Regions from separate parts of the Arthrobacter sp. lap29 genome, predicted to be linked through region 1. Evidence: predicted binding sites of a transcription regulator. Region 1 holds the regulator's gene; the other holds the start of a gene.
What was found. Region 1 encodes Rex, which represses fermentation and respiration genes when NADH is low (regulators of the CRP and FNR family bind a similar motif). Its sites were predicted from a motif close to CTTGTGAANNNNTTCACAAG; they were not measured.
Positions count from the first base shown of each region.

Region 2: a site for Rex is predicted at 2,010-2,029, ahead of RY113_RS03135 (glyceraldehyde-3-phosphate dehydrogenase). Genes of this name have one in related genera too.

Region 1 is NZ_JAUCEK010000003.1:280,376-284,585, reverse strand. Features, by position in the region: gene RY113_RS06845 (histidine phosphatase family protein) at 1-236, opposite strand, end outside; gene RY113_RS06840 (YceI family protein) at 396-953, shown strand; gene RY113_RS06835 (hypothetical protein) at 1,331-2,029, shown strand; gene RY113_RS06830 (redox-sensing transcriptional repressor Rex) at 2,039-2,752, opposite strand; gene RY113_RS06825 (glutaredoxin family protein) at 2,911-3,213, opposite strand; gene RY113_RS06820 (HAD family phosphatase) at 3,378-4,190, shown strand.
Region 2 is NZ_JAUCEK010000002.1:9,932-14,141, forward strand. Features, by position in the region: gene RY113_RS03120 (Nif3-like dinuclear metal center hexameric protein) at 1-219, shown strand, start outside; gene RY113_RS03125 (zinc ribbon domain-containing protein) at 269-1,006, shown strand; gene RY113_RS03130 (peroxide stress protein YaaA) at 1,085-1,849, opposite strand; gene RY113_RS03135 (glyceraldehyde-3-phosphate dehydrogenase) at 2,112-3,593, shown strand; RNA gene rnpB (RNase P RNA component class A) at 3,683-4,066, shown strand.

The DNA of each region.
Region 1 (4,210 bases):
CCCAACGCTGCTGCCGTGGGCGCCGCCGTTTCCTGGGCTCGCGTCAGAGGCGAGGCCACCAGATAAACCGGTGCACCAGCGCCGTTCTTGGCGGCCGCCGCAAAGTGCTCCGCCACCATGACCGCCATGGCTCGTCCACGCTCAGAGAGGTGAAACTCGGGGAGCCGGCCGTAGAGGACGCCATTGGGGTTAAAAACCTCGCCGTGACGCAAAAGATGCACAGTTACTCGGGACATGTACCCAGTTTCTCAAAGTTGTTGCGGAAGGGGTTAATCCGGAGCCGAATGAATTTCATTCACTCGGGAATATTAGATGCAAACGCATGCTTATAGTCTGTGACCGGCCGCCCCACAGGTGGTTCCATTGCTTAGTCACAACCATTCAAGGAGCAGCACATGTCAGCAACAATCAGTGAATCAACCGGGCTCGCCCAGGGCCTCTGGACTCTTGATAGCTCACACAGCACCGTGGGCTTCATGGTCCGCCATGCCGGCATTTCCAAGGTTCGCGGCCAGTTCACCGAGATGGAAGGCTCCCTGAACCTCGGCCAGACACTGGCCGACGCCTCCGTCACGGCCACCATCACGGCCGCAAGCTTTAGCTCAGGTGACGCCAACCGCGACGCCCACGTCCGCGGCGCCGACTTCTTCGATGTTGATCTCTTCCCCACACTGACATTTGTCTCCACCTCCGTTTCCGGCGATGAAGAAGACTTCGAGATGACGGGGGAACTGACTATTCGGGGCATCTCCAAGACTGTGAGTTTCAAGGGCGAGTTCGGCGGCGTGGCTGTTGACGCTTTCAGCGCCACCCGCGCGGGGTTCGAAGCCAAGACCGTGATCAGCCGCAAGGAATTCGGCCTGACCTGGAACGCTGCCCTGGAAGCAGGTGGCGTGCTGGTCTCTGACAAAGTCACGATTTCCCTCGAAGTTGCCTTCGTCAAGGCTGGATAGCACCGCCTCGCAGCTGGATGCAACTGAAGCATCTGGAGCAACCTACTTTCTGGAGGTTCTCCTGCCGGTCCGAGATTTTTCGGGCCGGCATTTTGCTGCCCTCCCCATGCGCGGATACTCCCCGAGGGGTGTCAGGTGGATTCTGCTCCCCGGCTCCCCTCGCTCTTGGGATGGGCGGGGATTTGCCGGCAAAATTTCTCTCCAATAGTTGCCACGCAGCAGGTCGCGTAGGGTTTATATGAGACCCGCAGCGGCCCTCTCCATCTCTGGCCGCGATGGGCCTGCCAGCTGGTCAGTGGTTGTACCCCCAACTGATCAGTGCCTGAACCCATTGAGCCCACACATATTGGGCCCGAACCCTTTGAGAGAGCAATCCCATGAGCACCCCCGGTGAAGAGCCTCAAGAGCAAACCCCGCCAGCCCCTAGCAGCCCGCCCATCCCTGGCAGCTACGGCGAAATCTCCCCTGGTGTTCCCCGTTACGGCCAATATGCGCCCGCTGGGTGGGAACTTCCTCAGGAGGTGAAGGACGCACAAGCCGGCGCAAATCTGCCGCCCGCGTTGGCCTATCCGGGCCCGCCGGTCAGCCAATCAGGCATAGCCAGTCCCGGGGGCGCACAGCTGGCACCTCCGGCCCGGGTCAGGATGGCTTGCAGGCTCATTGTTACAGCCGGAATTATGCAGGCACTCTCCGTCCTCGTCCTCTTGGTGGTGCTGCTGGTACCAGCGGCCAAGGCACCTGTTCTCGATGTCCTCCAAGAGACTCTCGCGGCCTCCCCTGAGCTGGCCGCCGTCTACTCAGATGCGGCACTTCTGGACACTATTTTGTTCCTCGGCTTCGTGTTGAGTATCGTCATGACGGCGTCGTACTTCTTGTTGGCTCGCGCCATTCGCAAAGGGTCCAACGGTGCGCGCACCACTGCCTTGGTGCTGGCTCTGTTCTCGCTGTTGCTTCTGGGACAGCTCAATCCGGTGGCAATTGTTCAGATTGTGCTGGGCCTTGTTGCGGTGTTCTTGCTGTACCGATCCCCCGCCAAGGAGTTCTTCCTCGCCCACAAAGCCCGCAAGGGCCTGTAGCGGCACTGCTTAGACGCCCGGTAAGTCCTCGTCCAGGTGTGCGCCCTGGAGCCGCTGCGCATGATAGGCAAGAATTTGCAGCTCTGTAGCCATATCCACTTTGCGCAAGTTCACGTTGCCGGGAACGCTCAGGGCTACGGGGGCAAAACTGAGGATGCTGCGCACGCCGGCGGCCACCACTCTGTCACAGACAGACTGTGCAACGGCCGCTGGCAGCGCCAACACCACCATGTTGGCCCGTGTGGAGCTCACAACTTTTTCGAGGTTTCCCACATCACTGACACGTAGCCAGCCAATTTCTGTGCCAACCAGCATCTCGTCGGCATCAAGTAGGGCAACTACGTCAAAGCCACGTGATTCGAACCCGGCATAGCGGGCCAGAGCGCGGCCCAAGTTACCGGCACCCACAATGGCAACACGCCATTCATGGGTCAGGCCAAGTGCTTGGGCAATTTTGCGGCTCAAGTTGGCCACTTCGTAGCCCACCCCGCGGATTCCGTAGGAGCCCAGATAGGACAGGTCCTTGCGGACGTTGGCGGATCCCACACCAGCAGACTCGGCCAAGGCTTCCGAGGAGACACTTTCGGCACCTTCGGCCAGCAACGCGTTGAGTGTGCGCAAGTAGAGGGTCAACCGGGACACAGTGGCAGCAGGCAGCTGCCTGGCCGGCTCTGCTACAGGCTCCTCCACGGGCTGCGCTGGGTTCACATCACTACTCCACATTCTCAAAATAAGGCCGCCCGTAGATACTGAACATGCGTCCGCAACGTCCGTGCTGGCCTGCAATAACTCTATGACTTAGCGGGGTCAGAGCCAAAAGCCACGGCCTGGTCGCCTCGAAGCGGCAGCGGACGCGGCAGCAGGCGCCCGCCAGCAGGGCCTCAGGAGTTCCCAGTGAGCGCTTGGCTGAGGATGTTACCCAGGCGGATCGGGTCAATGTGCCAAAAGTCGCGCTGGATCCCGTTAACAAGAACAACCGGGATCTCCTCGCCATAGCGTTCAGTCAGTTCGGGATGGTCATCCAGGCTGACCTCGGTCCAGTGCAACTGCAATTGCGTGGCAATGGTATCCACCACCTCACGTGCGTTCTCACACAGATGGCACCCCGACCGTGTCACAAGCTGTAGGAGTGGCACTTTGGGTAGCTCGGGTGTTGCAGCGGGGTTATTGAGAATAGATTCCATAGCTACAACGGTACTCAACGTAAAGCTACCGGAGGGCCCTGGACCCGTAGGCCCAGCACCATGGGCGCTCTCCGTGCGCGAAATATATGATTTTGCCCAGAGTTAACCCCCGGCAGGTAGTGGCGTGGCAGGCGGTGGCACGAAGCATTGACTAGACTCATTCCATGCCCGACGTGACTTCCAACAGTGCCGAGGCCCCCTCGACTGCTGCAGTGCACCAAGGCGAGGCAGCCTTCTTTGACGTGGACAATACCCTCATGAAGGGCGCCAGTCTGTTCCATGTAGCCCGCAAGATGTATCAGAAGCGGGCATTTACCCTGCAGGACGTGGCAGGCTTCGCGTGGAAGCAGGCAAAATTCATCCTGCGCGGAGAGAATATGAACGATGTCCACTCCGTTCAGGATTCTGCACAAAAACTAGCCGCTGGCATCAGCACCGAGTTCATCCGTCAACTTGGCGAAGAGGTCTATGACGAGATGATCGTCTCCAAGATCTGGCCCGGAACCAAAGCGCTGACCCAGGAACATTTGAAGTCCGGGCGTCAGGTGTGGCTGGTTACCGCCACCCCCGTGGAAGTAGCCGGCGTCATTGCCTCCCGGCTGAACCTGACGGGTGCGTTGGGCACGGTCGCGGAGATAGCGGACGGCGTCTACACGGGTCACCTTGTGGGCGAGATCCTGCACGGACCTGCCAAGGGCCGCGCCATTGAGGAACTTGCGGTTCGCGAAGATCTGGATCTGACGCGCTGCTGGGCTTATAGCGATTCTTACAATGACATCCCGCTGCTGACTACCGTGGGCAATCCTGTGGCCATCAATCCCGACGCAAAGCTTCGCAAGCACGCCAAGGAGAACAACTGGCCCATTTATGACTACCGCTCGGGCCGCCGTGCAGCCACGCTGGGACTCAAGGCAGCCACCGGAGCCGGAGTTGTCTATGGCCTCTGGAAGGGCATCTCGATGATGCGCAAGCGCTAATCCACCACTCCTCCCACTGT
Region 2 (4,210 bases), on a different contig from region 1:
GACCTCCGCCACCACCCAGCCTCCGAAGCCCGCGAGGCGCGACTGGACGGGCGGCCCTACCTCATTGATCTTTCACACTTTGCCAGCGAATGGCTGTGGCTACCCAACGCCATGGTGGCTCTGGGAAACGTGCTTGCCGATCAGGGATTTGCCGCAGAATTGGCATTGAGCCAGACCAACACGGACCCGTGGGACTTTATTCTGACTCCCGGGAACTAGGCTTGTTCTAAGAACTATTGTCATCACGTGATGCAGCAGGAGGAGTTACATGGCTAAGGCAGCACCGGCCGAGCAAATGCGTTTGCTGGATATTGCGGTATTGGACGGAAAATTGCGCGGACTTGATGTCCAGGCAAAGGCGTTGAAGGAAGATCCCAGGCTGCCAGATCTGCATGCCGGGGTCACCGTGGCGAAGAGCGATCTGGTTGTCCTTGACACGGCTGTCAGCGATTGCCACCGGGCCTTGACCAAGGCAGAGGACGATGTTGCCGCCGTCGTAGCGCGGATTGAACGTGATGAGGCCAAGCTCAATAGTGGCACGGGGCTCTCTAAAGATCTCATGGCACTGCAGAGTGAAATTGAATCACTGACCAAGCGCCGTAGTGACCTTGAAGATACAGAACTTGAAGCCATGGAGGCGTTCGAGGCGGCAACATCTGACCAGGCTGCCCAGCAAGGGCTCGTAGCGCAGATGCAGTCAGTGCTGGATGAGGTCCTTGATGAGGTGCGGAGCAAGTTGGTCGGGTTGAAGCTTGAGCGCGATGCCACGCTAGGCGAGCGCACCGAACTGACGGCCACCTTCGATCCGGCACTGCTGGCCATCTACGACCGTTCGCTGGCTAAATATGGGGTGGGTGCGGCACGGCTCTTCCACGGCAAGTCAGAAGGTTCGGGCATGCAGCTTAGCGCCGGTGACTTGGTAGATATTAAAAAAGCTCCGGCTGACACCATTGTCTTCTGCCCGGACTCCGGCGCCATTTTGGTCCGCTCGGAGGAGTGGGGCTAAACCGCTCCCTGATCTCATTCCTCGAATGAGCCCCTTACGTGGGCCCCATTCGAGGAATGAAAAGTAAAAAGCTGGTGATCAGTCCGTCAGAATGATGTTCAGCGCGTGCGCCTTGCGAGCCGTTCCTGGGACCAGCTCCACAACCCACCGTTCCGCAGCAACGTGTGCCAGCTGGGCGGGTGTTTCGGGGGTTTTGCCTCGGCGGGTGAGCAAGTGCCTAGCCAGTTCCCCTCGAGTATGTTTGGCGAAGTGGGAGACAACCTTGCGGGCGCCGTCGCGCTCGGTGAAAACATTCACGGCCACAGTGCGTTCCGGGTCAGGCACCCAGGCAGCCGCGTAACTACTGGAGCGGCAATCCACCAGAAGGTGGCCCTCCGCATGCTCCGCCAGCGCCTGCGCCAGTTGCGGTTTCCAGAAACTGGCCAGCTTTCCCAGTCCGGGCAGGCCCACCGACATGGAGAGCCGGTACGCGGGAATGCTGTCGGCGAATCCCACTGCACCCCATAGCCCGGAGATAACCACGACGGCGGCATCGGCCTTGCGCTTCTGCGTTGCCGTCATGCTGTTGTAGCCAAGGGCATCGAAGAGCACGCCCGTGTAAATACTGTGGGCGGGGGCTGCCGGCTCTTGGTCCAGGCGGGTATTGCGGTGCACTTCATGCCCCAAGGAGGCACCCACACCCAATTGATTGAGGGCATCATCCTGGCCGGAGACTAAAGCCAAAGCGGTGGACACGGCCTGCCTTGCTGTGGTGAGTGAGGGGAAACTCAAGGTGGCCAGATCAACGGGGGATCCGGAATCGGCGGGGGTCTTGCCTTCAGAAGGCGGCAACAGAATCAGCACCCTAGGAGCTTATCGCCTCAAAGCTGCGCCGCTTTCAAGCGCACCGCATTCCAAAGTGCTGCTAAGGCACGTGCTTGGAGGACAGACAGCGGAATTAACTCTACGTTCGGCAGGAGAAGTAGGGGCGAGTAGCTGCCAGGTGACCAGGGGCTAGACCGGTCTAGTGAAGTGGTTCACGTAACTCGCGGGTAAACACGGAGCGCTGTCACACTGGGAGCAGGCTTAAACCAAGGGTGTTTTGGGCCAGGAAAGGTAGTTTGACGTGACGATCAACCAGGCTCCGACACACACGGATGCCGCATTACAAACCTGGATCCAACGCGAGAGTATGGCCGAGGCCATGATTCCGCTGATCGGACGCCTGTACCGTGAGAACAATGTTATTGCTAATGTTCACGGGCGCTCACTGATCAACAAGTCCCCCTATGACATCCTCAAGGCACACCGCTTTGCCCGGCACATTGACAGCTGCGAACTGCCCCTAGAGCAGACGCTGCCCCTCATTGAAGTCTTGGACAAGCTCGAGCTGGGTCCGGCATCCCTGGATGTTGCCCGCCTCAACGCTGCTTTCAAGGCCTCCGGCGAGGCTGATCTGGAAACGTTCCTGCGCACTGAGTTGGCCTCTATTGTTGGCCGCCGCGGAGAAGACGGACGCACCAGCACCGATGTGGTGTTGTACGGTTTTGGCCGGATTGGGCGCCTGCTGGCCCGCATCCTCATCGAACACAATGGCGGTGGCCACGGCTTGCGTCTGCGTGCCATTGTGGTCCGCAAGGGTGGCGAGACAGATTTGGCCAAGCGGGCCAGCCTGCTGCGCCGCGACTCCGTGCATGGCCCCTTCGACGGCACCATCACCATAGACACCGAAAATAACATCATCCAGGCCAATGGCACATCCATCCAGGTGATTTACTCGGATAGCCCCTCAACCATTGACTACACCGCGTTTGGTATTACGAACGCGATCATTGTGGATAACACGGGCCGCTGGCGCGATGAAGAAGGCCTGTCCCAACACCTGTTGTCCAAGGGTGCTGCCCGCGTCCTGCTGACAGCCCCGGGCAAGGGCGCCCTGAAGAACATTGTGTACGGTATCAACCACCACATGATCGAGGCCGGGGACAAGATTGTCACCGCTGCCTCCTGCACCACTAACGCCATCACGCCCGTGCTGAAGGTCCTCAATGACAAATACGGGATTGTGCACGGACATGTGGAGACGGTGCACTCGTTCACCAATGATCAGAATCTCACTGATAACTTCCATAAGGGTGACCGGCGCGGCCGTTCTGCCGCCCTGAACATGGTCATTGCCGAGACCGGTGCTGCCAAGGCCGTGGCCAAGGCGTTGCCCGAGTTGGAAGGCAAACTGACGGGCAACTCCATCCGCGTACCAACCCCCAACGTGTCCATGGCTATTTTGAACCTGACACTGGAAAACGGGACCACCAAGGATGAGGTCAACGCGTTTTTGCGGGACATGTCACTGAACTCTGACTTCCGTAAACAGATCGATTACATTGATTCACCCGAGGTGGTCTCCTCGGACTTCGTGGGCTACCGGCGCGCCGGGATTGTTGACGGCCTGGCAACCATCAGCACCGATAAAAACCTTGTCCTCTACGTCTGGTATGACAACGAGTTTGGCTACAGCTGCCAGGTAGTGCGTGTCATGGAGGAAATGGCCGGCGTGCACCCCCTCCAATTCCCGGCGCTCGAGTCAAGTGCCGCATTGATCAGCTAGGTACCCCAGGTGCGTACCGGCGTCGTGCTTAAACGTACGACGCCGCTACGCACCTTTGCGCACCTTGCCCTGTACACTTAGTAGCTGGATAGGGCAGTTGGGCAACCGCGCGTCACGTAAGTGGCTCGAGGAACGTCCGGGCTCCGCAGAACGGGGTGGTGGGTAACGCCCACTCGGGGTAACCCGCAGGAAAGTGCCACAGAAAGTAGACCGCCGGCACGGTTCGCAAGGACTGTTGCCGGTAAGGGTGAAACGGTGGTGTAAGAGACCACCAGTTCCCCAGGTGACTGGGGAAGCTCGGTAAACCCCACCCGGAGCAAGGCCAGACAGGGCATGATTGAGGGCTGTTCGCCCGAGTGCCTGGGTAGGCTGCTAGAGGGCGTCGGCAACGGCGTCCGTAGATGGATGGTTGCCTCTTCGCCGCAGGTAACTGCGGCGGACGACAAAACCCGGCGTACAGACTGCCCTATCCACTTTTTGCATTTTTATGGTGCGTTTCGCCCGTTTTTTCAAGGGGAAACGTGCCATATTTATTTGGTTTGCGGGCACCTTCGGTGCATGCTCAGAGGTCTGGCCCCAACACCGCGGGCAGACGGGGCAAATACGGAATCTTGGCG